Regions from separate parts of the Agarivorans sp. D1326 genome, predicted to be linked through region 3. Evidence: predicted binding sites of a transcription regulator. Region 3 holds the regulator's gene; each other region holds the start of a gene.
The links. Region 3 encodes MetJ, which represses methionine synthesis genes. Its sites were predicted from a motif close to TAGACGTCTAGACGTCTA; they were not measured.
Positions count from the first base shown of each region.

Region 1 (9,751 bases), on a different contig from region 3:
GCAATACCACCACCTACTACTAGTTGGTCAGCAATTTTAGATAAAGACTCAAGTACGGTTAGTTTAGTAGAAACTTTTGAACCACCAACAATTGCTACTAATGGACGCTCTGGGTTGTCCATCGCTTTACCTAATGCTTCTAGCTCAGCAGCTAAAAGAGGACCAGCACATGCTACAGGAGCGTGAGTACCTACACCGTGAGTTGAAGCTTGGGCGCGGTGTGCAGTACCAAATGCGTCCATAACGAAGATGTCACACAATGCAGCATACTTCTTAGATAGCTCTTCTTCGTTTTTCTTTTCGCCTTTGTTGAAGCGAACGTTCTCAAGAACAACCAATTCACCAGTGTTTAGCTCTAGGCCATTTAGGTAATCTTTAGCTAATTTAACGTCACAGTCTAATGCGTCGTTTAAGTAGTTAACTACAGGAGCTAGAGAGAACTCTTCTGCGTATTCGCCTTCAGTTGGACGACCTAGGTGAGAAGTAACCATTACTTTAGCGCCAGCTTCTAGACAACGCTTGATGGTAGGAAGAGATGCAAGAATACGTGCATCTGAAGTTACTTTTCCGTCTTTTACTGGAACGTTTAGATCAGCACGGATAAATACGCGTTTGCCTGCAAGATCTAAGTCGGTCATTTTGATAATTGACATTATCTGTCCTCTATAGTTTCAATTTAAACTTACAGTTTAGCCAGCATGGCTAAACCTACAATTCCGTGTTACTCATTAACTCTGCGGTGTCTAACATACGGTTGGCGAAGCCCCACTCGTTGTCACACCAGGCCAACACTTTTACTAAATGTTCGCCACTTACCCGGGTTTGTGAACCGTCTATAATGCTTGAATGACTATCGTGATTAAAATCGATAGACACCAATGGTTCTTCGGTATAACTCAAGATGCCGCTTAATTTACCGCAAGTTGCAGCTTGGATGGCTTGATTTATATCAGAAACTGTAACTTTTTTACACAATGTTACACTTAAGTCCATCGCCGTAACGTTCTGTGTTGGCACCCTTACCGCAATTGCTTCAAATTTACCTGCAAATTTAGGTAAGATCCGCTCTACACCTTTAGCCAGCTTAGTATCAACCGGGATTATTGATTGCCCTGCAGCACGTGTTCTACGTAAGTCTGTATGGTAGGCATCAATCACTTGTTGGTCGTTCATTGCCGAGTGAATTGTAGTAATAGTACCACATTCAACCCCAAAGGCTTCATCTAAGACCTGTATCACCGGCACAATGCAATTGGTGGTACAAGAGCCATTTGACACCACTTTATCGGCTGCACTTAATAGCTGGTCATTTACACCATAGACTACTGTTTGGTCTACGCAAGGATCGGCAGGATGAGAAAACAAAACTTTCTTAGCACCCGCGTCAATATGCATTTGCGCATCGGCTACCGAGCTAAAACGGCCAGTACACTCCATCACAATGTCTACTTCCAGATCTTGCCAAGGTAGCGTGCTGGGATCGCTTTGATGTAGCAACTGTATAACTTGCCCTTCCACCAGCAATGTTTCGCCTTGTAGCAGTACATCTTCGGCAAAAGTACCGTGAGTAGAATCGTACTTAAGAAGGTGAGCCATGGCTTCTGGGCTTGCCAGTTCGTTAATCGCGACAATTTTGATTTGATGCTGACGATGAGATTCAAAAAGAGCCCGAACCACACTACGGCCTATTCGACCAAATCCGTTGATGGCTACTCTAATAGCTTGCTTAGGCATACATATCGCCTTTTGATAACGCTGAAACAAAGAACCCTCTTAGCAGAGGGTTCTATTTTTACTGAACTTACACCAAGCTAGCGCTTATAGTAGTTCGTTAGCCATGCTCACTAAGTTTTCTTTAGTGAAGCCAAATAGCTTGAATAGTTCACCAGCAGGCGCTGATTCACCAAAGGTAGTCATACCTAGAACTTTGCCGTCGAAGCCAACGTACTTGTACCAGAAGTCAGCAATACCGGCTTCTACTGCAATACGCTTGCGCACAGCATTAGGTAATACCGATTCACGGTATTCAGCAGATTGCGCATCAAATACATCGGTAGCTGGCATAGACACTACTCGTACTGCTTTACCAGCAGCAGTCAGCTCTTCGTATGCCGCAACCGCTAGTTCTACTTCAGAACCGGTCGCAATTAAGATTAACTCTGGTGTACCTGCACTGTCTTTAAGCACGTAACCACCACGTGCTACGTCAGCTAACTGCTGAGCATCACGCGCTTGCGGCGCTAGGCCTTGGCGAGAGAAAATTAGTGAGGTTGGGCCGTCGCTGCGCTCTACCGCATGACGCCAAGCCACTGCAGACTCAACCGAGTCACATGGGCGCCAGGTGCTCATGTTGGGCGTTAAACGTAAGCTTGCTGTTTGCTCTACCGCTTGGTGAGTAGGGCCATCTTCGCCTAAACCAATTGAATCGTGCGTGTATACAAAGATCGCAGGTTGCTTCATTAATGCAGCCATACGCAAAGCGTTACGCGCGTACTCCATAAACATTAAGAAAGTTGCACCATAAGCTTTTAGGCCACCGTGCAAAGTAATGCCGTTCATAATGGCCGACATACCAAACTCACGAACACCGTAGTGCATGTAGTTGCCTGAAGCATCTTCAGCAGTAACAGCTTCAGATCCAGACCACATAGTAAGATTAGACGGCGCTAAGTCAGCACTACCACCTAGTAGCTCTGGCAATTTAGGACCAAAGGCTTCTAGTGTTTTTTGTGAAGATTGGCGGGTAGCAATTTTAGCTTGGCTTTCTTGCAACTCGCTAATGTAGTTATCGGCAAACTCTTTCCAGTCGGCAGGTAGTTGACCATCAACACGACGCTTAAATTCAGCAGCCAATGCTGGCTGAGCAGCTTCATAACCAGCAAATAACTGATTCCACTCTGATTGCGCTTTTTCACCATTAGGTTTGGCATCCCACGCTTGATAAACATCTTGTGGAATATCAAACGCAGCGTGTGGCCAGTTTAAGAATTCGCGGGCAGCAGCGATTTCTTCAGGGCCTAGTGGAGCACCGTGACAATCGTGGCTGCCAGATTTGTTTGGCGAACCAAAACCAATAACGGTTTTACAACAAATCATGGTTGGGCGAGTAGTTTCAGCTTGAGCAGCTTTAATTGCAGCGCTAATAGCTTCACTGTCGTGACCATCTACACCACCAATTACGTGCCAACCGTAGGATTCAAAACGCTTAACTGTGTCATCGGTAAACCAACCTTCAACTTCACCATCAATCGAGATGCCGTTGTCATCCCAGAATGCGATAAGTTTGCCTAGGCCCTGAGTACCCGCCAAAGAACATGCTTCATGCGAGATACCTTCCATCAAACAACCGTCACCAAGGAAGGTGTAAGTGTAGTGATCAACTACTGGGAAGCCATCGCGGTTAAATTGAGCCGCTAAGATTTTCTCGGCTAGCGCCATACCAACTGCGTTGGTAATACCTTGGCCTAATGGGCCAGTGGTGGTTTCTACGCCAGGTGCATAACCGTACTCTGGGTGACCAGGCGTTTTAGAATGCAGCTGACGGAAGTTTTTAAGCTCTTCAATAGGTAGCTGATACCCAGATAGGTGCAGTAGAGAATACAGCAACATTGAGCCATGGCCGTTAGATAGAATAAAGCGGTCACGGTCTGCCCAGTTTGGGTCAGTTGGGTTGTGTTTCAAAAAGTCGCGCCATAGAACTTCAGCAATGTCTGCCATTCCCATTGGTGCACCAGGGTGACCAGAGTTAGCTTGCTGAACTGCATCCATGCTTAAAGCACGAATAGCGTTGGCGTATTGACGACGAGAAGACATGAATTTCTCCTGCAAATATTAGGGCTATTGGGTATCGAGAGGCGCGTATTGTCACAAAGTCAACGGTGTTACTCAATATTTATCTAAAAAGAATCTCCAGTTTTATGCATTTTTTCTGCTGAATGCTTAAGCAATCGCATATTTACAGTTTGAATCTTCGTGATAAAGTCTTGATATAAGAACCAAACAAGGACGTTAAACAAAAAATGGCGAACAACTTTGCTTTTCGCAGCCGCAGTTTTTTTGTTTACCTGTTCATAGGTTTGTTCTCCAGTGGCTTAGCATTATTGTTTAGTGATCTCGCCCACCTCAACCCTAATCAGTTTCTTGATTCGCCCTTACCTGTTTATTCACTGCCCTTTATTGCGGCTATTTGTATTCTGTTGTTTGAGCGCTTATTTAGTCGTTACAAACAAGTGGGTTTAATTTTTGTGGTGAAGGCTTACCACTTTGATGAGGGGCAGCTGCACTGGGGTAACCTGATATATCAGTTTGCGGTAGGCCTGCTGTTAACGTGGGGTGGCTATGCCGTAGGAATAGTTGGCCCAGCCTGTTATCTAAGCGCGGTTGTTGCCAGTAATTTGTCTTATTCCGCGCGCTTAACCGAAGGTCAAGTACGCTTAAGTGTTGCATGTGGCACCGCCGCGGCAGTAGCGGCTTTATTCAATGCGCCATTGGCCGGTACGGTGATAGCTTATGAGTTAGTCATGCGCCGCTTTAATTGGCGCTCTATCGCCACCATTGCCGTGGTGGCAGCAACAGCAAGCGTTATATCGCAATTACATGGTGGAAGCATGTTAACAATTAACCTGCCTCCACAGTCTTTTGAATGGCATGGTTTAGCGCAGTTTGCCTTACTCGGCATGTTGTGTGGTGTATTTGCTACTTTGCTGGTTAAGCTTATTCGCGCCATGCCCAAACTTAACCGCAACTATGCGGTAACCATTGCTGCTAGTGCGACAGCCTTGGCAGGACTGCTAAACCCTCAATGGTTAGGTTTAGAACCTATTACGCCAAACGGTTTACTTTATTGGGAGTTAGATCTTGGCCAACAGCACCTCTGGTTATTAGCTAGGATCGTCTTAACCACTGTAGCTTTAGCCTTTGCCCTACCCGGTGGCAGTTTGGGCCCCATGTTGGTAATTGGCGGTATTTTAGGCAGTATCATTGGCGAGGTTATTCCTAACAGCGCAGACTTAATGCTAGTGATAGTAGGTATGGGCGCCATGTTTGGCGCAGTATTTCGCACCCCCTGGGCAGCATTTTTGCTAATTACCGAACAAACCATGCAGGTTGAAATTGTTATACCAGCCATAGTGGCGTGTTTGTGCGCCAGTGCCATTGCCAAATATATCTTCCGTTCACCCAGTTTGATTGAGCAGCAACTGCTCAATGCGCAAATCCGCTTAATCAATAGCCCCGTTCTAGTTAAGGAAGAAAACAAAACGCTAGATAGTGAACAGTTGCAGCAAAGTTAAATGTAAGACCCAGCAATAGCGGCGACGACAAAGAGACAAGCTTAAATACAAGTACCCTCGCATTCTCTATTACCAAAACAACTCGCTAGCTAGATAAACTGAGCAGCGCTCTCCCAACAAATGTGTGAAACGAATAGCCCAGTCCCAGCACTACAGATAGCAAAATCCTAACCAGCAAAGATGAGCCGATAATACCTGTCAAATAAGACAAGAAAGGAGCTATTCACCGGAAAAACTAGGCGAAATGAAAATGAGAACGGTATCACAGAAAAATACGATAGGCTTGCAGGCTTAAGTGTTCTAGAATGACACGGATATTAATAGTGGCTTTGTATTTTATAGGGATTTTTTTTATGCGCCGCCCAGTTGTACTGTTAATAATGGCTTGGTTTTCAGGTCAAGTTTTTGCTGCCGTAAATACCGACACCACCACCTTCCAAGCTAATAGTCGAGTGATTAAAAGCTTCAGCGATGAACATGGTGAAACCACCAAGCACATACCTAGCATCAAAAAGTTCGATGCTGGCCAATACTTCTATTCGCAAACTCTTAAGTACCACGACTTTGTTTGGTCATGTAAAGAATACGATGATGGCGGCCAATGCCTAGATTTAACCCGTAGTCCTCGTCCTCCAATTCGCTTAGTCTCTTTTGTGCATGACCGAAATGACCAAAGTAAAATTCAAGCTGATTTGGTGCTGCTTTATAACCAGCAGAATGACAAAAAAATTGAGCTAATTAACTTGAGTGAAGACAGAACCGCTCGTAGCAAGTATCAAGTTTCTACTCTGCCGGTTGTTGTAATTGTGCGTGGCGACGAAGAAATCGCTCGCAAAACCGGACTCGAAACCAGGCAAAACTTGAGCAACTGGATCAAGCACGAGCTGAGCAAGCCCTAACAACGCAACTTGCACTCATAATTTTACATTTAGCCGCTTTAGAAGCGGCTAAATGCTTTACAGTTCAAATTAAGATCTAACAACCACCACCTTTAGGCTTTTCTATGCGGTGCTCTGTATCTGCCGTTCGAACATACCACCAGCCCCTAAAGATAACTAAGCGATTAGCAACAAAATAGATTTTGCTAAGATCTCAAAGTTGAAAGCCTGCGTATTAATGGGCAAATTCAATAAAACTAATCTGCCAATGTGAATTATTTTCATTAATAAGCGCTAGCAAATCTTTTACCCCTCACTTAGAATAGACGTCCAGATGGTAAAACATCCATACGTATATAATTCCATTTACGAGATATAAACATGGCTACTCATTTATTTACTTCAGAATCAGTGTCTGAAGGGCATCCAGACAAAATTGCAGATCAAATCTCTGATGCAGTATTGGACGCAATCTTAGAGCAAGACCCAAAGGCACGTGTAGCCTGTGAAACCTACGTAAAAACCGGCATGGTAATGGTAGGCGGCGAAATCAATACCTCTGCCTGGGTTGATATCGAAGAACTTGCTCGCTCAACAGTACGTGACATTGGCTACACCCACTCAGATATGGGTTTTGATGCTGACTCTTGCGCAGTGCTTAACGTTGTGGGCAAACAAAGCCCAGACATTAACCAAGGAGTAGACCGCTCACGCCCAGAAGATCAAGGCGCTGGTGACCAAGGTTTAATGTTTGGTTATGCCACCAACGAAACCGACGTATTAATGCCTGCACCAATTACTTACTCACACTTGCTGGTTAAGCGCCAAGCAGAAGTGCGTAAAAATGGCACGCTTGACTGGTTACGCCCAGATGCTAAATCACAGGTTACCTTTGCTTACGAGAATGGCATTATTACTGGCATTGACGCTGTAGTTTTGTCTACACAGCACTGTGACAGTATTTCTACTGCCGATTTACGTGAAGCCGTAATGGAAGAAATCATTAAGCCAGTACTACCTGCACAGTGGCTTAACGATAAGACCCAGTTTCACATTAACCCTACTGGCCGCTTTGTAATTGGTGGCCCAATGGGTGATTGTGGCTTAACCGGTCGTAAAATTATTGTAGACACCTACGGCGGCATGGCACGTCATGGTGGCGGTGCATTCTCTGGTAAAGATCCTTCAAAAGTTGACCGTAGTGCCGCATACGCTGGCCGCTATGTAGCTAAAAATATTGTTGCCGCAGGTTTAGCCGATCGCTGTGAGATTCAAGTATCTTATGCAATTGGTGTGGCTGAGCCGACTTCAATCAGCATTGATACCTTTGGCACTGGCAAAATTGCCGATGACAAATTAGTGGCTTTAGTGCGTAAGCACTTTGACCTGCGCCCTTACGGTATTTTAAGCATGCTAGATTTGGAGCGCCCAATCTATAAAGCAACCGCTGCTTACGGTCACTTTGGTCGTGAAGAGTTCCCTTGGGAAGCGACTGATAAAGCAGAACTACTAAAGAGTGAAGCTGGCTTATAAGCTATTGCTCACTCGTTAAATTAAGCCGAAAGCGTATAATCGTCGATTATCCTTTCGGCTTTTTTATTGGCTAAGTCTAAGAATTCAATTTGTGCAGCAAATAACTCATCAAGTAGAACTGTGCTTTAGGCTGGCAGAAAGCCATTTTAAGCAAAGCTTTAAGCGCCCCGAGCTGGTGCTGTCATCGCGAAAAAGTAAAGTGGCGGGTAGTGCCAATTTAAGTCAATGGCGCTTGCGTTTTAACGCCCATTTTTATCAACAGCAACCAGAACACTTTTTAGCGCAAACCGTCCCTCACGAAGTCGCTCATCTTGTCTGCCACGCGGTATACGGCCGAGTAAAACCCCACGGTGTAGAATGGCAACAAATAATGCAGCAGGTTTTTAACTGCCCCGCTGCTACCACTCACAACTACTCACTAGAACATCTACAGCTAAGCAGTTTTGAATATCGCTGTGCCTGCCAAGTTCATCAATTAAGTGTACGGCGTCATAATAAAGTGTTAAAAGGGGCCAGTTATCAGTGCAAGAAGTGTAATCAACGATTAAGAGTTTGAACAATCGTCAATGGTGATAACCCTGGTAGGTAAACCATTTCTTCCCCCAGTAAAGTTAACCATGTAACCCATACCATCTTGCAGAGCACCAAATTCCACATGAGAATTACAAACGTTATTAGCTAATCGAAGCTGAGAGTCAGAAATAGAATTTGCAGTCCATTCCCTGCGCTTGTCGCGAAGGCGGTGCTCAATAACCAATACATCACCCACAACATAACAATGTGTTTTTAAATAACTCACAGAACTCACTCTTTTATTGCAACGCTCAACGAGTAACTGTTTAGTAGTTTCGGTAACAACCGAAGGAGGATTTGGTTGATAGTTCAATGCTATTTCTTCCACTTTTTGATTGGTCGCAGCACAACCTAAAAGCCCCATCATAGAAAAAGCCAAACCAAGTTTAATTACTTTCATATTCAGTCCCTTGAAAAAGGCACAGACTACAATAAATAACGAATAAATCAATATAGAAATATCCTAAGTACTAATGGATTACTAGGCATAAGTAAGCAATAGGTTTATCCTTTAACGGTCAAATCCTTAACCATTACAACAACCCAAAAGGCCTATTTTTCACCATGCGCATTCCACGAATTTTCCACTCTCAGCCGCTCTCGCTAAACATGGTCACAGAGCTTGATGATGAAGCAGCTAATCACGTTGGGCGGGTACTGCGCATGGAAGCTGGCCAGCAACTTGAGCTGTTTAATAACGATGGCAATAACTACGCAGCACAAATAGAAAAAGCCAGTAAAAAGCATGTGTCGGTGAAAATTACCGCAGTTACCGCTAACCCTAGCGAGTCTCCACTGCATATCCATCTAGGCCAAGTGATTTCTCGTGGTGACAGAATGGAATTTACCATTCAAAAATCTGTGGAATTGGGGGTCAACAAAATCACTCCTCTCACCAGCGAGCGTTGCGGGGTCAAGCTCAACCAAGAGCGCTTTGAGAAGAAGCGCCAACAATGGCAAAAAATTGCTATTGCTGCTTGTGAGCAGTCGGGGCGCAGTGTTGTGCCAGAAATAGCGCCACTACAAAGCCTGGAGCAATGGGCCAGCGAAGAGTCTGCCGCTATGAAGTTGAATTTACACCCAAAGGCCCCATATAGCATTAAGACCCTGCCAACTCCTGAACACGGAGTAAGGCTACTTATTGGGCCAGAAGGTGGCTTAAGCGAGCAAGAAATTGAAAACTGCAATCAGCATCAGTTTCAAGAGACAATTTTAGGGCCGCGGGTACTGCGAACCGAAACAGCAGCCCTTACGGCTATTACCGCTTTGCAATGTCAATTTGGAGACTTAGCATAAATGAGCATTAAACTTGGTATCGTGATGGATCCCATCGCCGACATTAACATCAAAAAAGATTCTAGTTTCGCCATGTTGCTAGAAGCTCAATCACGCGGCTACGAGATTTACTACATGGAGATGCAAGATCTCTATTTAGATGGCGGCAGGGCTGCAGCTAAGATGCGCCCATTAGCCGTA
Region 1 is NZ_JBTWEN010000009.1:3,261-13,011, forward strand. It holds gene ACYFDN_RS16515 (phosphoglycerate kinase) at 1-653, opposite strand, end outside; gene epd (erythrose-4-phosphate dehydrogenase) at 709-1,734, opposite strand; gene tkt (transketolase) at 1,819-3,813, opposite strand; gene ACYFDN_RS16530 (chloride channel protein) at 4,020-5,291, shown strand; gene ACYFDN_RS16535 (YbbN family protein) at 5,645-6,190, shown strand; gene metK (methionine adenosyltransferase) at 6,551-7,702, shown strand; gene ACYFDN_RS16545 (SprT family zinc-dependent metalloprotease) at 7,794-8,258, shown strand; gene ACYFDN_RS16550 (hypothetical protein) at 8,247-8,675, opposite strand; gene rsmE (16S rRNA (uracil(1498)-N(3))-methyltransferase) at 8,840-9,571, shown strand; gene gshB (glutathione synthase) at 9,572-9,751, shown strand, end outside.
Region 1: a site for MetJ is predicted at 6,493-6,510, ahead of metK (methionine adenosyltransferase). Genes of this name have one in related genera too.

Region 2 (9,751 bases), on a different contig from region 3:
CGCGCTTTTAGATTGGCCAGCTAACACAAGCAAACGAGATACAGGTTTGTGGTTTTATTAGTAAAAAAAGCAGTCAACAGCGCTAATTGCAGTGAGATAAAGCACAACATGTGTCTGTTCATTTTTAGAAGTGACTGGCGCATTTAGCTACTTCCCTAGCCAGCTTTAAATTTTTGCCTTCCAACCTTCCAATCAACTGTCGAATAAAAAAAGCACAAAAATAACTTGCAAAGTAAATGATAATGATTATCATTTAGATATAGAAATAAACGAGGACAACACTATGATTAAAACATTAACTTTTGCCAGCATGCATTTCACTATCGCTTTTTTGGTCACTTGGTTGTTAACTGGTGACATGATGATTGGCGGTTTGGTCGCCATAGTAGAGCCAGCAGTAAACAGTGTGGCTTACTTCTTTCACGAAAAAGCATGGACCAAATGGGGCTTCAACCGCCCTCAACCAGCCAAGGAATATGCATGTTAGACCAACAACGCGTTCAACAAATGGATATCAATATTTTGGTAAGCATTGTAAACATGCAAATTAGAAATGAGTTCTCTAGCTTTACTGAACTATGCAGATTTTACGAGCTAAATCAGAGCCAATTGAGCCAACGCTTAGCGTCAGCAGGCTACCAATTGCAAGCTAAGCAACAACAGTTTACCGCGGCCTAATCACATACTCCGCTCTGCTCTACAAAGCGGATGGCTAGTTTACATAAGCACTTAAAAAGAATAAGCAGCTTGGTAAATAGTTAAACTACTCTGCACTGGCATTCATCGCGCTATAAGCACGGTAGGCAAATACTAAAAAGAAAGCTTCGAGTACTTGCCCAAAGACTCGATTAGCAAACACCCATATGCCATTGGCGTTATTGTCTAATAACCAATGATGCACAGCCCAAACCGGTATCATGGTAACCCCTGCAACCACTATCACACCCGCTAGCAAAGGCCACTTATAGGCTTCGGTTTGCCGCCAACTTGCGCTAATTGCTTCCACGGGATTGCTTTTATTTAGTACACAGTGTAAATCTGCCACCAACAACCGACTGGCGATGACAATACCAGGCAACACAAAAAAGCTCAGGCCAAGCATTACCAAAGCAAAACAAATTGCCACTACCGTAAACAACAAAGGCCAAATACTTAACGACGCTTGGAAGCAGCGAGCAATTGACCAAGGTTGCTGTTTAAACTGGGCGCGCATGTACAAAATGATTGCACCTTGATAAACAGGCTGCATTAACAAACCTATTATCACAAACATCCAGTAATTTGCGGTAGAAGGCTCGCTAGGGTTTTGAACATATTGGCTTTGCAGTGCGGCAAAAGGAACAGCAAAGGGCAAAACCATTAATGCCAATTGAGTAAAATGCTGACGGTAAAAACGTAAGCTATCGGCCAACCAGTCCCATAAACCAACTATTGCCATACTGCTTTCACTACTCCTTTAAAACCGCCAACCAACACGTTTATGCTAAACCAATGCACTGATGTAATTGATTTAGTGAGGCTATTGTCCAGTTTACATTTTCCAATGGCTGATATTCAGGTTCACAGCTCTTGCTTCTTTGTAACCACACACTGCTCATCCCCGCTGCATTAGAGCCTTGAGCATCATTCACCAAGTTGTCTCCCACATAACAACATTGGCTAAGCTCAAGCTTGGCCAATTGCGCGGCTTGCTGAAAAATCTCTGCTTTAGGCTTAGCAACACCAGCCGCTTCTGCGGTTAGAACAAACTCAAAATAATCGAACAAGCCAGCTGCACGTACTTTTCGCTGTTGCATATCTTCTGGCCCATTAGATACTAACGCCAGGCGCCAGCCTTGTTGCTTAAGCTGATCTAAACAAGCCAAGGTATCACCGTACAACACCGTTGCATCAATATATTGCTGCATGAAATATTCGAAAGCCTGCTCAGCAGCATCAGCACTTAAACTCTTATCTTGCAAAGCCTCGCGCGCGCGGGCTTGGCGCATTTCAGCGGCGCTAAGTTTACCTTGTAAAAAAGCTGGATAATGAAGTTTTAGCGCACGCTTCCAATGGCTTAGGGCATCATCAGCTTGCGAGGGCCTATATTTACCAAACAAAGCTTTAGCGGCGGTTTCGGTAGCAACTCCGTCATCCACTAAGGTGTCGTCTAAATCAAACATTAGCATCTTGGCTTGGATTGGTTTAATCATCGGTATTCCTTTTATTTTCAGTCAGATTAGCGACAGGAAATAAGAAGTCAACGATTGTTTACAGCAAGTCCTTCTGCCTTCCCCCAAAAAGCTAGTGATCTAATCGGCCAGTGCTAACGTTATATTGAGGCAAAACACAATTGGAAGGACTCATCATGAAAACTCAATCTGTTGGCCTAAGTGATGTTACCGTGCTTTTTTACCCAAGCGACAACCCTTATCAGCTGCAATCTATGCTGTTAAAAGATCAAGTTGTGAATTGCCAAGGCAGAGTGGTGATCCCCAGCAAACACAAACAGGGAAAAATTATTGTTGCCGTGATAGCCGGCCAAGCCGACTTACTAAACTTACTCGGCGACCGATTTGATGTAAGCCCCTTGTCTGTGGCTTAAGATTTAGCAGCTGCGGTATCTTTAGAAGACACTGTATCCTCCAAATCAGCTTCCGCACACATATAAGCGCGACTAGAACAAAATGGCGTAAGCGGCACACTGGGCTCTAATGGCTGTTCTTGCTCGGCCAATTGACGTTGATGCTTATTGGTGACTCTAGCCACAATATAAAAAGCCATTCGCAGTGCCAATAATCCAAATACAACCGTTCCGACTGCTTGACCACCCAACACGCCCAACGGGCCAAACCACTGTCCACCTAAATAAACAAAAGGGATTGTGCCTAGAGTTGCTTTACCAAAATTAAGCATGGTAGAGGTGCTTGGGTAACCAAGATTATTAAAGGCAGCGTTAGCCACAAACATCGCCCCATTAAATACAAAGCTAAAGCTTATCCAGGTACAGAAGAAACCAATAACAGTAGCCGCTTCGCCACCCACGCCAAACACATCCACAATAACGTTTTGCCCTAACAGCAAAATTAACGACACGGCAACAACAAACCCACCGTTAAACCAAAGCGCTTTGCTTAAGGCCTCATGTACTCTAGCGTAATTATTTGCACCAAAGTTTTGCCCAACAATAGGGCCAATGGCGCCAGATAACGAGAATATCATGCCAAATGCCACCGGCATTATACGTCCAACCACAGCCCAACCCGCTACGTAGGCATCGCCAAAAATAGCAATAGAAGCAGTAACATAGGCATTGCCCAAAGGGGTGGCTACATTGGTCATCATGGCAGGAGCTGCCACCTTTAAGATAGCGCGCAGATCTTCCAGCCACTTTTGCAAACTAAAGCCAGCAAACAACTGGTGCTTGTAGACCACTCCAGACAAGGCAACACCCGCAACCACAAAGCGCGCAATAACCGAGGCAATAGCGGCACCAGGTAATCCAAGTCCAAGCGCAAATATAAATATCGGATCGAGTACCGCATTTACCCCACCGCCAGCCAAGGTAGACCACATCGCCCGTTTTGCATCACCTACCGAGCGCAGTGCAGCGCCACCACTCATGGCCAAACCAAGAATCGGTAGCGAAGGCAGCAAGATTCTTAAATACTGTACTGCAAGTTCATGGGTTCTGGCCTTAGCGCCAATCAAGCTCAATAGCTCTGGCGCAAAATACCAAGCCAAAGCGGCAAAAGCAGCGCTAATCAAAAAACCAGTAAATAAGATATTGGTGACTAACTGCTTAGCCCGCGCTTTATCTTGCTGGCCAATCGCTTTTGACACCAAGGCGGTCATCGCAATCGATAAGCCAATAGAAATTGAAGTGGTAAAAAATGCGATAGTACCGGCGTAGCCTACCGCTGCTGCAAGCTCAGCCTCACCCAGTAAGCTAATAAAAAACAGATCGGCTAAATCAACCAAAAATAAAGCAGTTAAGCCAATGGCATTGGTGGAGGACATAACAACAATGTGGCGAAAAATATCACCAGAGACGAACTTTGCCTTTGGCATAGAAACTCTCAAAACAACTGGGTAATTTCTAGTGTAGGCGCTAATTAAAACGAAGTCATTGGCGAAATAGCCCCTTAATTAAAGGGGCTATTGCTAGTTAAATTTAGCTAAAGCTAGCACGTAGCTCTTTGGTTGCTAATACCATGTTGTTTAAGGCTGCCTCAGTTTCCTGCCAATTACGGGTTTTTAAGCCACAATCTGGGTTTACCCACAAGCGTTGCAATGGGATCCATTGTGCTGCTTTATCTATCAACGCCTTAATATCATCAATGCTAGGAATGTTAGGCGAATGAATATCGTAAACACCTGGGCCAATTTCATTTGGATACTCAAAGTGCTCAAAGGCCTGCAACAAACTCATCGCCGAACGAGAAGTCTCAATGGTTAATACGTCGGCATCCAATGCGGCAACCGCCGGCATAATGTCATTAAACTCGCTGTAACACATGTGAGTATGGATCTGCGTTTCTGGCTTGGCGCTAGCGGCTGACAACTTAAAGGCCGATACCGCCCAGTTTAAATAGTCATCCCATTGGCTGCGTTTAAGCGGCATACCTTCGCGAATAGCAGGTTCATCAATTTGAATAACTTGAATACCGGCTTGTTGTAGCTCGGCCACTTCATCATTAAGGGCGATAGCGATTTGCTCAGCGATTTGGGCGCGGCTAATATCCTCTCGGGCGAAGCTCCACGTCAAAATAGTCACCGGACCAGTTAGCATGCCTTTAACCGGCTTGTTAGTTAAGGATTGCGCATAACAGCTCCACTCAATGGTAAGAGGTTTAGCGCGCTCGATGTCATCTACAATAATTGCTGGTTTTACACAACGCGAACCATAACTTTGCACCCAACCAAAGCGGCTGGCAATAAAGCCATCTAATAGCTCGGCAAAATACTCAACCATGTCGTTACGTTCGGCTTCACCATGCACTAACACATCCAAATCTAAGCGCTCTTGACACTCAATCGCATCCTTAATGTGTTGCGCAAGCGCAGCATCATAATCAGCTTGGCTTAGTTGCCCAGCCTTATATTCGCGACGCTGACGACGAATTTCATTGGTTTGTGGAAATGAACCAATAGTAGTGGTTGGCAAGGGTGGCAATTTCAAACTTTGCTGCTGAATCTCTTGGCGCTGTTCAAAGTTTAAAGTACGCTCACGCTCAGCCGAGGTTAAGGCGCTAATTCGCTGCTGCAAGCTGGAGTTGTTTTTCTTGCTAAGGTTTTGCAAAGCGGCACTGTATTGGCGAGATAGCCGCAAGGCGTCGGCTTCACCGTTTAGCGCTTCATCAAGTATTTGCAGCTCAGACAATTTTTGCTCCGCAAAAGCCAAACGATACTTAGCATCACCTAAGTCCGTTTCACTCTCTAGATCAAGCGGGCTGTGCAATAAAGAACAAGACGAGGCAAGCCACAGGCGCTCACCTAAACGAACTTTAAGTGAGCTGTAGTTCTCGATAATCTCTGGCAAATTTGCTCGCCATACATTGCGACCATTAATTACACCGGCAGACAGTACCCACGCTTCAGGTAACCAAGTTAGTACTTGCTCAAGCTGTTGTGGAGCGGCAGATAAATCTAAATGCAGCCCGTCTACCGCCAATTGCTTAATCACCTCAGCATTGTCTAACACATCTGCAAAGTAGCTGGTCAAAAGTAACTTAGTGGGGCTGAGCTTTGTTTTATAAGCAGCTAATAATGCGTCTTGCCATTGCGAATCGAGCTCTAGGCCCAAGATAGGTTCGTCCACTTGAACCCACTCTACACCTAAATCAGCAATAGCTTGGAAGATCTCGCGGTAAACCGTTAACAACTGTGGCAATAACGACAAACGGTCAAAATCACTGGCTGCTTGGTCGTCATTTTTACCTAGGTACAGGTAAGAAACAGGCCCCAAAATAACTGGCTTAACTGCATGGCCTTGCTCAAATGCTTCGCGAATTTCATCAAACAGTTGCTGCCACTGTAGGCTAAATACACTGTCTTCAGAAAACTCCGGCACAATGTAATGGTAATTGGTGTTAAACCATTTGCTCATGTCTGATGCCGCATGATTACAGCCACAGCCCTGTTGGCCACGAGCAATTGCAAACATGCTATCTAGGTTAATTTGCTCAGACTGGTGACGCTTAGGCAGGTTGCCTAACAATAATGAGGTATTGAGTACTTGGTCGTACCAAGCAAAATCGCCGACGGTCACCCAAGCTTGACCGCTGTCTTTTTGCGCTTGCCAGTTTTGTTGGCGAATGTTTTTGCCAACTTGTAATAACTCTTGCTGCGAAGATTCGCCACGCCAGTAGCTTTCTAAAGCAAATTTTAGTTCTCGTTGCTTACCAATTCTTGGGTAACCCAATATGTGAGTAGTGCTCATATCAATATCCTTTTAGCCGTCTAGATGTATAAATCCATATTGACCAGAGCGAGGCCTCAACACAATTGAAAAGCCATCAAGTTAAATTGAATTTCTCTCAACTCTGCTTAATCCAGTGAAAACTGGTTATACAGAATTAAAGCGATCCCCATACCTATATTGAAAAATATTCATGTTAAGCCATCTAACTTGGCACTTATATGTACAAACAAACCTGAACTGCCTAAGCTGCAAATTCGCCCAAACACTTAAAGGAACTAGCCAGATAAATGTTAGAGATAAAGCATTTACGTTGCATTCAAGCTATTGCTGCTAGCTCTTCTTTAAAGTCAGCGGCTGCTAAGTTGTTTATTACAGATTCGGCGCTATCTCACCAGCTAAAAGACTTAGAGCAACGCATCAATAGTCACCTAGTGTTAAGAAAGCAACAGCCCTTGCAACTCACCCAACACGGCCAGCAACTGCTTAGTTTAGCCCAGCAAGTGCTGCCTTTAATTGAACAAACCGAGCAACAATTTAGCGCCGCCCAACAACAGCAAACACGTTTAAACATTAGTGTTGATTGTCATGCTTGTTTTCAATGGCTACTACCCGCTTTGCAGCGATTTCAGCAAACTTGGCCAGAGGTAAATAGCCACTTTTGCCAAGATAAAGACTATAACGGCCTACCTTTGTTACAACGCGGTGAAGCTGACATTCTGCTAACGTCTGAAGTAAGCCCAGAGGAGCAAATCCACTTTGAGCCTTTGTTTGAATATGAAATGGTACTTATTTGTCCACCTCAACACCGCTTAAGCAGCCAAGCAACAGTAAAAGCCTCCCAGCTGAGCCAAGAGACCGTCATTAGTTACCCGGTAACGCCACAACGCTTAGACTTATATCGTTACATTCTTCAACCCAGCCAAGTAGCTGTAAAACAATGGAAACACGCCGATAACCCAGCCATGTTACTGCAAATGGTCGCAGCGGGAATGGGAGTGGCAGCGATGCCTTATTGGGCAGTAGAGCATTATGCGCAACAACAATTTGTGCACTTATTGTCGTTTGAACAGGCTTTATGGCGCCCCATGTACGCAGCTTTTAGTAAAAACGCTCAATCAAGTACAGTGCTAAAAGATTTTGTTGAGCTCATTTTGCAACAAGCCCTCAGCCAACTAAAAGGCAGCAGAGCACTAAGCTTTAAGCATAAATAAAGCGTCAATTTGATTTGACGGATCCGCCAAAAAGAGTTTACTTTTAATAACATAAGGAAAGCTCCAAGCTCGTATTTTAACTTTTGGCATAGGTTTTTGCGATGGTGTCTGACTGGTCTCCAGCAGAGTTTACAGAAAGAAAAATGAGCCTTGTCATGCATTTGGCAGGTTTCATTCCTAGTGCTTATTTTTCAATTACTCATTTAGTTGATGGGGTATTTTGGTACGGCTTAGTGGTACTACCCTGCGCCTTGGCCATTTTAGTTTCGCTATTCTTCTTATTCACCAAGCCGGAATCCAACCATTACAAAACTGCCGACGTATGGTTCTTATTGCTAGCCATTCCCCCGGTATTATTAGCACTAACTCAACCCAATATGCATGGCGAGTTTTTTGTTCCCGCATTAATTTTGGCCAGCTTTATTCACTTACCTCTGCAAATGGCAGAGCGCCTTGTATTGGCTGTAAGCATTCTGGCAATAATTCTTGGTGTTCATCACTTAGGTGTTCATCAAGGTATACGATTTAGCATTGGCGTGGTGGCTTCACACATTTTTGCTTGGGGCCTGGCGCGGGTACTGGTAAAACAAAATAACGAACTAAAAGAACTCGCTTTTAAAGACTCCCTCACGCGCTGCTACAACCGCAGAGCCTTGTTTGATGAGCTGCTAAAAGCTACCCAACAACACAAACGCAGTGGCATAAAAGCTAGCATTATCCTTTTAGATTTAGACCATTTTAAAGCCATTAATGACCAACATGGCCATAATGTAGGCGATCAAATACTGGTGTGGTTTGCCCACTTTTTGCAACAAAACACCCGCGTTAACGACCGCGTTTTTCGCTACGGAGGCGAAGAGTTTCTTATCATGTTGCATGATGCAGACTTTGATACTGCCTACCAAACTAGCGAGAAGCTCGTAGCTAAAATTTCTAGTTTATTGGCGCCTAACCAACTGTCGATTAGCTTTAGTGCAGGTATAGCTAGCATCAAAGAAAGTGAGAGTATTGATGATTGGATTGAACGGGCAGACCAAGGTTTATATCAAGCCAAGCAAGCGGGGAGAAAGCAAACTTGGCCCAGTCAATTTGAGCGTGTAGAAACCAGCTCACCAAAACAGCCTATTTAAACAACTCGTTTAAATAGGCTAATCACTACTAACGTTAGTTTATAAATATAGTTTTATTAACTGATCTTGCTAAAGCGATAAGACTGGATCATTTTCTCTTCACTACCTTGCTGTGAGTAGGTTTCAACAATCCATAGCTGCGGGCTCACCACTCGTAACTCCATGCGCATATTAGCTGTACTAACTTGGCTCAAAGGATAGTAGCTAAAACGATTCATAGCCGCTTGAAATTCCCCAGCATACACAACATCGTTCTCAAGATTTGAAGCGCTCACACTTAACTGATGTCCCTGTTGCAGGTTATAACTTATCGTTGTGCTGGCTTGTAGTTCAAGTTGTTCACCTGCAACTTCTAGCTGCTCTAGCTCTACCGTAGCAGCGTCACTTTCCATCATTTTACCGCGAGCAAGCCCCTGAGCTTCGATGGTGCTACCATCAGGCTGAATCGCCCAAACGTTTACCTGCCATTGACCCAGCAACTTGTTCAAATGCTCACCTTGATTGGCCGTTGCATTATCACCATTCATAATCACTGTGTTTGGCTGGGAGATAGCTTCTGCAGTTACGTCGGTTCGACGATTCTCTTGGCTATTCTCGTAATCGCGCATTGCACCACTGGCACCACCAGCCGCAGCACCAACAGCAGCACCTTTCACTGCCAACTCTGCATCTCCAGTCACCGCGCCCATAACCAAACCTACAACGGCTCCACCTACTGCACCGGTTTTCATTCCTTGGTTAGGATCTGGCTCACCATCCGTTGAGGCACAGCCAGCAAGCATGCTGCTTGCAAGTAAAACGACACTAATAGAGGTTCCGACTTTGTTCATTCAAGATTCTCGTGGTTGCTAAATAATCGGTCGCTAAGATAAATCAAAGCACCAGCTAGCATCAGAGCATGCAAAAAATATTTTTTTATAATCAATGCCTAGCGAGCCACTTTGGGCGATTCAACAAGTGCTGCTAAAATAAACCACATAATAACAATTACTTGAACTCTCTAGATG
Region 2 is NZ_JBTWEN010000004.1:113,126-122,876, forward strand. It holds gene ACYFDN_RS09245 (DUF2061 domain-containing protein) at 284-487, shown strand; gene ACYFDN_RS09250 (DUF4250 domain-containing protein) at 481-678, shown strand; gene ACYFDN_RS09255 (YciC family protein) at 764-1,438, opposite strand; gene ACYFDN_RS09260 (HAD family hydrolase) at 1,479-2,192, opposite strand; gene ACYFDN_RS09265 (DUF2375 family protein) at 2,348-2,584, shown strand; gene ACYFDN_RS09270 (MATE family efflux transporter) at 2,581-4,050, opposite strand; gene metE (5-methyltetrahydropteroyltriglutamate--homocysteine S-methyltransferase) at 4,154-6,421, opposite strand; gene ACYFDN_RS09280 (LysR substrate-binding domain-containing protein) at 6,691-7,614, shown strand; gene ACYFDN_RS09285 (GGDEF domain-containing protein) at 7,758-8,744, shown strand; gene ACYFDN_RS09290 (YMGG-like glycine zipper-containing protein) at 8,801-9,574, opposite strand; gene ACYFDN_RS09295 (hypothetical protein) at 9,749-9,751, shown strand, end outside.
Region 2: a site for MetJ is predicted at 6,435-6,452, ahead of metE (5-methyltetrahydropteroyltriglutamate--homocysteine S-methyltransferase). Genes of this name have one in related genera too.

Region 3 (9,751 bases):
TGGCAAACACATTGTCACAAGGTTTAAGGTTAGCAAAAGGATGAAGTGCATCAATTGCCGATAAGCCAACTTCAGCCTCTCCCTTTTGATTCACTTTGGCTAGAAAACGAATCACTTTGCCTTGGCGCTTAGCGTCATTAAAGGCTTCTAGCATGCTTTGGTCTAACTCGCTCATCGAGTCTAAAAACTGCTCTACAGTTAAGGCAGCTAAATGCTCTGGCACTAACGAGCTAAGCGCAATATCGGCTAGCTCCAACTGTAAACCCGCCTCTCTAGCTAAAATAAGCAACTTGCGCTGCACATCTTTACCAGAAAGATCCTCGCGAGGATCTGGCTCGGTTAAACCTTGATTTAAGGCATCGGCGAGCAATTCAGAAAAGGCCACTGTTCCGTCGTACTGTTGGAACAACCAACTCAAGGTACCAGAAAATATTCCTGAGATAGTATGAATCTCATCGCCAGAGTCGCGCAAACTTTGAATACTTTTTTGCACTGGCAAGCCCGCCCCTACTGTGGCGTTACTTAACCATTGAGCACCATGGTCACTAAAGGCCTGCTGCAAGGCTGAATAATTAGCTTGCTCACTCGCCCCTGCATGTTTGTTAGCGGTAATAAGATGGAAGCCATGCCGAGCAAATTCACCATAATAAGCGCTTAACGCTTCACTGGCGGTAATGTCTAACACAGCAAGCTCGTCATAGGGATGACGCTTTAGCTTATCAAATATCTCTGGCCAAATAAGTGCAGTATCGGCCTCACTGCTGTTTAGCTGCTCAAGCGCTAAGCCAGCAAAATCTAAATGGCCAGCTTTACTAGAAAACACACCCGCCAAACACAACTCAATTTGATGTTGCTGCTCCAACTTAGCCTGTTGCTGGCTAAACAACTCAAGCCACTGGCTACCGATGTTACCTTTACCAAATACCACCAAACCCAACTTGGTTTTTTGCTTGAATAAGTGGCTGTGTAAATCTTTTAATAGCGGCTCTAAGGTGATTTTTCTCACCACCGCACACAAACTTAGTTTGTCGGCACTAGAGTGAATAAACTCTAATGGCTGTTCGGCAAGGTGCTGAAAAAACTGGTAACACTGCTGCGGGTTATCACACACGCCCGCACCCACTAGAGCTACCAAACTGTAACCTTCGCTACGTTCAATTTTTTGGATATGAAATTGGCTCGCCAGTTGGTCTATTTTTGCTAAGGCTTCATCCACAAGCTCACAGGTGTAAGCCATACGTAAAGAACCGGTTTCGCTATGTTTATGGCGAGTAGCTGGCGCTAAATGGCTACAGGCTAAAACCTCTAACAACGCGGTGGCGTTGTGAGAAAAATCTTCAGTAAAAGTAAGCTCTAGCAATACCACATTGTCTACCGAGGTAACAATTTTAGCGCTGTGGCTGTTTGCGCCTTTTCGGTGAATTAAGGTTTGCCCGTCGTTGGGAGCGTAGCTGCAACGCAAGTTCACTTTTTGGCGAGAGCGCGCCAGTGGCTCTAAAGTGCGCGCATGCAATACCGAGGTACCAATGCGCGATAATTCTGCCGCTTCATTCAACGCAAGATTTTCGAGCAATACCGCATCTTTCACTAAACGTGGGTCTGCACTGTAAATACCGGCCACATCACTCCAAATCGTAGTAGACACAGCATCAGCCAAGGCGGCTAACTCGGTAGCCGAGTAATCACTGCCGTTGCGACCTAAAGTCACGGTACGTTGTTCACTATCACTACAAATAAACCCGGTTACCACAATGCGACAAGCGGCTTTTTCAGCTAAACATTTAGCTAATAAGGGGGCACTTTGCGTAACATCCACTTGCGGTTGGGTAGATAACTCCGCTTTAAAAAACTGGCGAGAATCTAACCATTCGGCTTGGCAATCTTGAGCACTTAACAAAGCAGCTAATAAACGTGCAGACCAACGCTCGCCAAAAGACAATACTTCGTTGCAGGTAAAGGCTGTAAGCCCACCTTCAAGAATACTAGCAATTTGGTGATGCTCGCCGTCAAGCGCTGTTAAGATCGGTTTGGCAGCTGCTTCATCAAGAAGCTCATTCACCAACTTGCTTTGAAATTCAATTAAACCGGTGAGCGCATCGGCTGCGGCATTATCGGCCTGTTTAGCCAACTCAATAATATTGATTAAACGGTTAGTGGTTTTACCCGCTGCCGATACCACAATTAAATCCTGTGCTTGGGTATGCTCGGCCACAATGGCCGCCACCCGCTTAAAGCACCCTGCATCAGCTAAGCTGCTGCCACCAAACTTATGCACATGTCTATTTACCGACATGACTTACCTCTCTACAACGCTGGTAAAACTACAGTTGGGCAAAGGCCTGCTGTAAATCATTAACTAAATCTTGCGAATCTTCCAAGCCTACCGATACCCGCAATAACTGATTAGAAATGCCAGCCTCTGCTAGCGCTTCCGCCGACATCGCAGCGTGCGTCATGGTAGCCGGATGAGCAATTAGACTCTCTACGCCACCTAAAGATTCCGCCAAAGAAAACAACTGTAAGCTTTTTAAAAACTTAACCATTTGGCTTTCTTCTAAATTCAATTCAAAACTGAACATAGCACCAAAGCCTTTTTGCTGGCTTTGCGCTAAAACATGCCCAGGATGCTCTGGCAAACCAGGATAGTAAATCTCGCCCACCGCTTCTTGCTGCTTTAAGCATTCCACCAAGGCTTGGGCGTTTTGTTGGTGCACATTCATACGCGCTTTAAGGGTACGTAAACCACGCAAAGTAAGGTAAGAATCAAAAGCCGACCCCGTTAACCCTAAACAGTTTGCCCACCACGCCAATTGCTCGGCCAGTTCTTCGTTGGCCGCAACCACCATACCGGCCACCACATCCGAGTGGCCGTTAATGTATTTAGTGGCCGAGTGCACCACAATGTCGGCACCTAACAAAATTGGCGTTTGCAAAGCAGGCGACAAGAAGGTGTTGTCTACCACCACCAATGCGCCTGCAGCATGTGCCTGCTCGGCAATGGCTTTAATGTCTACAATTCGAAGCAAAGGGTTACTTGGGGTCTCTAACCATACCAATTTAGGCTTCTTAGCCAATAGCTGAGCTAGAGCTGCGTCATCGTTTTGATCAACAAAAGCCACTTCAAAAGCATTCTTTTTAGCTAGGCTGTCGAATAAACGGTAGCTACCACCGTAACAATCATGCGGCGCAACCAATAAATCGCCTGGCTCAAGCAAGGCAGTAACAAGGTTAACCGCCGACATACCGGTGTTAGTAATTACCGCACCAGCACCATGTTCTAAATCGGCAATCGCCTCGGCTAAAATGTGGCGAGTAGGATTACCCGAACGGCTATAATCAAACTGGCGTTTTTGGTTAAAATCAGCAAAGCTGTAGTTACTCGACAAATAAATAGGTGGCACTACCGCACCGTGTTGGGTATCACTTTCAATACCGCTGCGCACTGCTATAGTAGCCGCTTGTAGATCTTTTAAAGACATTGCTGATTTACTCCCTCAATTTATCCTGCCACTTTACCACCAGCAAAAAAGACGTCAACACTTCTAGACGTCTAAATGTCTTTGCTGTTGGATTGCTAAGTCGCATTTCCCCCGTTACAATAGGGTCTCTTTAGTTTGGTGTGTATTGCAGAATGTCTACAGATTGGAATGGTGAGTGGATCAGCCCTTACGCTGAGCACGGTAAAAAAAGCGAACAAGTAAAAAAAATCACAGTATCTATCCCACTAAAAGTGCTAAAGATATTGACCGATGAGCGAACCCGTAGACAAATAAATAACCTACGCCACGCCACCAACAGTGAGCTACTTTGCGAAGCATTTTTGCACGCCTACACAGGCCAACCGCTCCCCGACGACGCCGACTTGCAAAAAGACAAGCCCGACCCGGCCTTAGAGAAAGCCGCCCAAGCGGAACTCAATAAAGAAGATTAACATTTTACAAGGCCGCTCACCGAGCGGCTTTTTTATTGCCTAAACCCAGCGTACAACAAACTATTTTCACCAACTATTACTCATAAACTGTAATCAAATTGGGGGCTTACCGGTCTGTAAACAGGCTCTTAATTTAAAATAGGTAAAAGGATGAAAACGTCGTACCCACCTCAGTTAGCTTCAAAGCTATCACTTGGCCTTTTATGTTTAAGGCTAAGCATTGCCCTCGTGTTTATAATATGGGCATTAGATAAAGTACTTGTACCAGAGCATGCTATAAAAGTGTTCTCTGGCTTTTACGGATTAAATTTAACCACCAATGCACTTATTGCCATGGGGCTTGCACAACTCGCCTTTATCGCAGCCTTTACCTTAGGTTTATGGAAAAACATCACCTACCTTGCGGTGTTGGTGCTGCATGCTGGTTCAACATTCTCTTCATTTGCTAAGTATCTAGACCCATTTAATAACTTATTGTTCTTTGCTGCTTGGCCAATGCTCGCTGCATGCTTAGCTCTCTATTTGCTGCGAGATTATGACACTTGGACTTTGGGTAAAGCTCACTCTTTAGAGCAGAGAGAAGAAGCCAACAACTAAGTACTAATTGATAAAACGAAGCCGCTGATTAAGCGGCTTTTGTTGCTTTACCTTACCTAAGGCTACGCTTGCCTCCATTTGCTTTATTTCTCATCTGTTAGCTAAACGCACCCGTTTCGCCTAACTGCGACGTCATTTTCTTTGAACAACCAAAGAAAATGAAGCAAAAGAAAGGTTGCCCCGCATTATCTGAACACTCAGGAGACACTAAATATGAAGTGAAAGTTTGTACTGCGTTTGCTAATGAGTTCAGCTGCGTATGTCTAACTTCGAAAGAAAATAAGCTCAGCAAAACATTAAGCAATCGACTTTCTAGTTTAGTTAGTTATCATCCTCAAAAAAATTTCTATTTTAAGTCAGTTAATAACGTCAAGGATGATCATGAAAAAGCTATACACAGCTGCGCTAATTCTATTAGCAGGATGTGCCAGTACTGAATCAAATACCGAAGTAACTTCAACAATTCTCGACTACGGGATTTACGGGCAATCAAGTCTCACAGGAGAATACTCAGCAAGCAATACGCCAAACGATTCGGTACTAACGGGTAAGAGTGGAAAAGTCACTAAGCAAACAACTGAGATAGCAGCTCAAGTGGGTACAACTTTTGGTTATTGTTTTGAAGTAAAAGCTGGACAAAAAAAGGTTGAAGTAACTAAATCGATTACCAGCCCTGAAATGATAGATGATGACGGGAAAATCTATACTTCGATGTCATACAGTAAAACGCTAAAACTAAAAAACGGGACAACGAGTAATTGTCATTTCTACTTCATCGAAGAAAAATGGGAAGCTGTTACTGGTAACTGGTTATTTGAAGTATTCCATGAAGGTAAACTTCTAACTAAAAAGCAATTTAGCTTAATCTAAAAACTATTAAGCCCCAGACACAAAAAAAGCGCCCTTAGGCGCTTTTTGTTTGCTGTGTAGCGTAAATAAGGCTGGCTTATTTTTTGCCCAATACAGCGAATTTCTTGTTGAAACGATCAACACGACCACCGGTATCAACGTTACGTTGCTTACCAGTGTAGAACGGGTGACATTTGTCACATACGTCTAGGAACATTGCGCCAGTGCGAGTAGATTTAGTTTCGATTACGTTACCGCAAGAACAAGTAGCAGTAAGTACTTCGTAAGTTGGGTGGATATCAGTTTTCATGGATTACCTCAATACTTGGGCCGTATCGCCATCTGGTCGCCACAATTGACACCAAACACCATACGAAAGCAACTCTATCAGAGCCTATAAATTTTAGGTGGCGGATCATATAAGAAGCCACCTAGCATAGCAAGCACCCAACAACAAAAAGCGGGCAAAAATTCGCCAAACGCTTAATTTGCTCCGCAAGGTGCTCTGCCAGTAGAATGAGACAGGTTTTTTGCTTGAGTTTATTCATTAGTGTCGATTGTTCGTGTTGCCTTAGCTATTCCCCTGCGTCGCCTTTTTGATTACAGCGTGCCAGCAAACACTCCAATGCCAGCCATTGGTACTCGCGTAAAGGTGCCTTTTGGTAAAGGCGAAAAAGTGGGTTTGGTAATAGAACACCCCAGCGACAGCGACATTGCCGAAGGTAAACTTAAACCTTTTAATGAATCACTCGATCAACAAGCATTGTTACCAGAAAGCCTATTTAAGCTACTTAATTGGGCTAGCTCTTATTATCACCACAGCTTGGGAGATGTGATCAGCCAAGCCTTGCCAGCACTTTTACGCAAAGGTGAGCCAGCCAAAGCTAAAAGCATTGTGGTGTGGCGTTTAAGCGAGCAGGGCAAAGTGGCCGATTTAACTAACTTTACCCGCGCCCCCAAGCAAGGGGTTGTATTAGGCAGCTTGCAACAGCAAGAAGATGGCCAGCTGAGTGACGAACAATGCAAGCAACAAGAATTATCCCGTACTGCCATTAAAGCGCTAGTAGATAAAGGTTTTATCGAAAAACATGAGATTACGCCCGCACCAGCGCTGTGGTCGAAAAGCGATACCAACAACCAAGCCTCGCTTAAGCTTAATGCAGAACAAGCCATTGCAGTGGCGGCAGTTAATCAAAGCATTGGCAGTTTTCAGGCCTTTCTTATCGAGGGTATTACCGGATCGGGCAAAACCGAGGTGTATTTAAATATTATTGCCGAAGTGCTCGCCCAAGGTAAACAAGCCTTAGTATTGGTGCCCGAAATTGGCTTAACGCCACAAACCTTAGCGCGCTTTGCCGAGCGCTTTAAAGTGCCGGTTTATGCGATTAACTCTGGTTTAAACGACACCGAGCGTTTTACCGCATGGCTTAAAGCCAAACAAGGCGAAGCAGGCATTATTATTGGCACCCGTTCGGCAGTATTCACCCCCATGAAAAACCCTGGGGTAATTATTATCGATGAGGAGCACGACAGCTCTTTTAAGCAGCAAGACAGCTTTCGCTACCACGCGCGCGATTTAGCCATAGTGCGTGCCCGCTTAGAAAAAATGCCGGTGGTGTTAGGCTCTGCCACCCCATCGCTAGAAAGTTTGCACAATGCGCTAAGTGGCCGTTACTCACACTTAGAGCTAAAACAACGCGCTGGTAATGCGGTATTAGCCGAGCAACAATTACTGGATATTCGCCAGCAGCCACTATCGTCAGGTTTATCACCAGCACTAATTAAAGCCATGCGCATTGAGTTAAAAGCTGGCCGCCAAGTAATGCTGTTTTTAAATCGCCGAGGTTACGCCCCTGCGTTGCTGTGCCATGAGTGTGGCCACGTATGTGAATGTGAGCGCTGTGAGGCCTACTTTACCTATCATCAACAACCTCGCCATTTAGCTTGTCACCACTGTGGCAGCCAGAAAGCAGTACCACACCAATGTGAAAAATGTGGCTCAACCAACTTGGTGACTACAGGTTTAGGCACCGAGCAATTGCAAGAAGCCTTGCTGGAAATATTCCCCGAATACAAAGTCGCGCGCATCGACCGCGACAGTACCCGCCGCAAAGGCAGCTTAGAACAGTTACTGGACGATATTCACAATAACCAATACCAAATATTAATTGGCACCCAAATGTTGGCCAAGGGCCACCACTTTCCAAATGTAACCTTGGTTGCCTTATTAGACATAGACCACGCGTTGTTTTGCTCTGATTTTCGTGCGCCAGAACGCTTAGCCCAACTTTACGTTCAAGTAGCTGGCCGAGCTGGTCGAGCGAATCTGCTGGGCAAGGTGTTGCTGCAATCTCACCACCCTGAACACGAACTATTGCAAGATCTTATCAACAACGGTTACCAACATTTTGCTCGCTTTGCCTTAAGCGAGCGTAAAGATACCGAGCTACCACCCTTTAGCTTTCAAGCGCTGTTTCGCTTTGAAGCTGCCGATGGCAACGCAGTTAACGAGCTTAGCCAACAGCTATACCAACTCGCTCAACCGCTACAGCAAGGCGAAACGTGGGTATTTCCGCCCTGCCCTGCGCCACAAGCGCGCCGTGCGGGTAAGTTTCGAATGCAACTGTTGATTCAAGCCGAACAACGCCCGCAATTGCACCAACTGGTTTATCGCTTGTTACCTCAACTAGAAAGCTTAAAACTAAGCCGAAAAGTACGTTGGTCACTGGATATCGACCCTTACGACATGCAATAAATCTAAGACTTTCTGTAAGGCTTAAAAGATCAATCTCTCGCCAAGTGGCACCTAGGATCTTAGATGATTTCCCCTAGCTTCCAAAACTAAGGCTAATTAGCCCAGATAAGAGATAGTTTTCGTCACAAATTGTCGGTAAAATGCCCGCTTTGTACAATTTATTTACGCGAGATTGGTGCCAACCTACATGAAAGAGCTTATTCAACAACTTCTGGAACAAACGGTCACAGCCCTAAAACAACAGCAGGTGCTGCCTGAAGGATTCGAACCACGTATCCAAGTAGACCGAACCAAAGATAAAGCTCACGGTGATTTAGCCACCAACCTTGCGCTAATGGCTGCTAAGCCTGCGGGCAAAAACCCACGCGAGTTGGCTCAACTCATCGTAGATAACCTACCGGCTTCAGCCTTGGTAGAAAAAACTGCGATTGCGGGACCAGGCTTCATTAACTTCTACCTAAACAACGATTGGTTAGCATCGCAAGTTGAAGCTATGGCTAGCTCGCCAACCGCTAACGTTAAGCCTGCTGACAAAGCCCAAACTATTGTGGTGGATTACTCGGCGCCAAACGTAGCCAAAGAAATGCACGTTGGCCACTTGCGCTCAACCATTATTGGCGACGCTGTTGTTCGCACCTTAGAGTTTTTAGGTCACAAAGTGGTTCGCGCTAATCACATTGGCGACTGGGGTACTCAGTTTGGCATGCTAATCGCCAACCTAGAAGAAGTAGAGGCGCGTGGCACCGATGCTGGCGATATTGAATTAGCCGACTTAGAAGTATTTTACCGCGAATCTAAAGCACGCTACGACAGCGACGAAGTATTTGCCGAACGTGCCCGTAACTATGTAGTAAAACTGCAAAGTGGTGACGAGTACTGCAACACTATGTGGCGCAAACTGGTAGACATTACCCTTAGCCATAACCAAGCCGTTTACGACCGCTTAAATGTATCGTTAACCAAAGACGATGTGATGGGCGAGAGCATGTACAACCCCATGCTTAACGACGTGGTAGCCGATTTAAAACAACAAGGTTTAGCAGTAGAAGATAATGGCGCTACCGTGGTATTCCTTGATGAGTACAAAAACAAAGACGGCGACCCAATGGGTGTAATCATCCAGAAAAAAGATGGCGGCTTCTTGTATACCACCACCGACATCGCCTGTGCTAAATACCGCTACCAAAACCTTAATGCAGACCGCGTGCTGTACTTCATTGACTCACGCCAACACCAGCACCTGATGCAAGCTTGGAACATTGTTCGCAAAGCCGGCTACGTGCCAGAGGAAGTTCCATTAGAGCACCACGCCTTTGGAATGATGTTGGGCAAAGATGGTCGCCCATTTAAAACCCGTAGCGGCGGCACTGTTAAGTTAGTGGATTTATTAGAAGAAGCCGAGCAACGCGCGCAAACCATTGTGGCTGAAAAATCTCGCGATTTAGATGCAGAGCAACAAGTGGTAGCCGCTAAAGCGATTGCTATGGGTGCAGTAAAATACGCCGATTTATCTAAAAACCGTACTACCGACTACATTTTTGATTGGGAAAACATGCTGGCCTTTAACGGCAATACAGCTCCTTACTTGCAGTACGCTTATACCCGTATCCAATCCATTA
Region 3 is NZ_JBTWEN010000012.1:104,928-114,678, reverse strand. It holds gene metL (bifunctional aspartate kinase/homoserine dehydrogenase II) at 1-2,293, opposite strand, end outside; gene metB (cystathionine gamma-synthase) at 2,322-3,479, opposite strand; gene metJ (met regulon transcriptional regulator MetJ) at 3,632-3,931, shown strand; gene ACYFDN_RS19195 (hypothetical protein) at 4,160-4,528, shown strand; gene ACYFDN_RS19190 (DUF3859 domain-containing protein) at 4,910-5,398, shown strand; gene rpmE (50S ribosomal protein L31) at 5,475-5,687, opposite strand; gene priA (primosomal protein N') at 5,928-8,132, shown strand; gene argS (arginine--tRNA ligase) at 8,320-9,751, shown strand, end outside.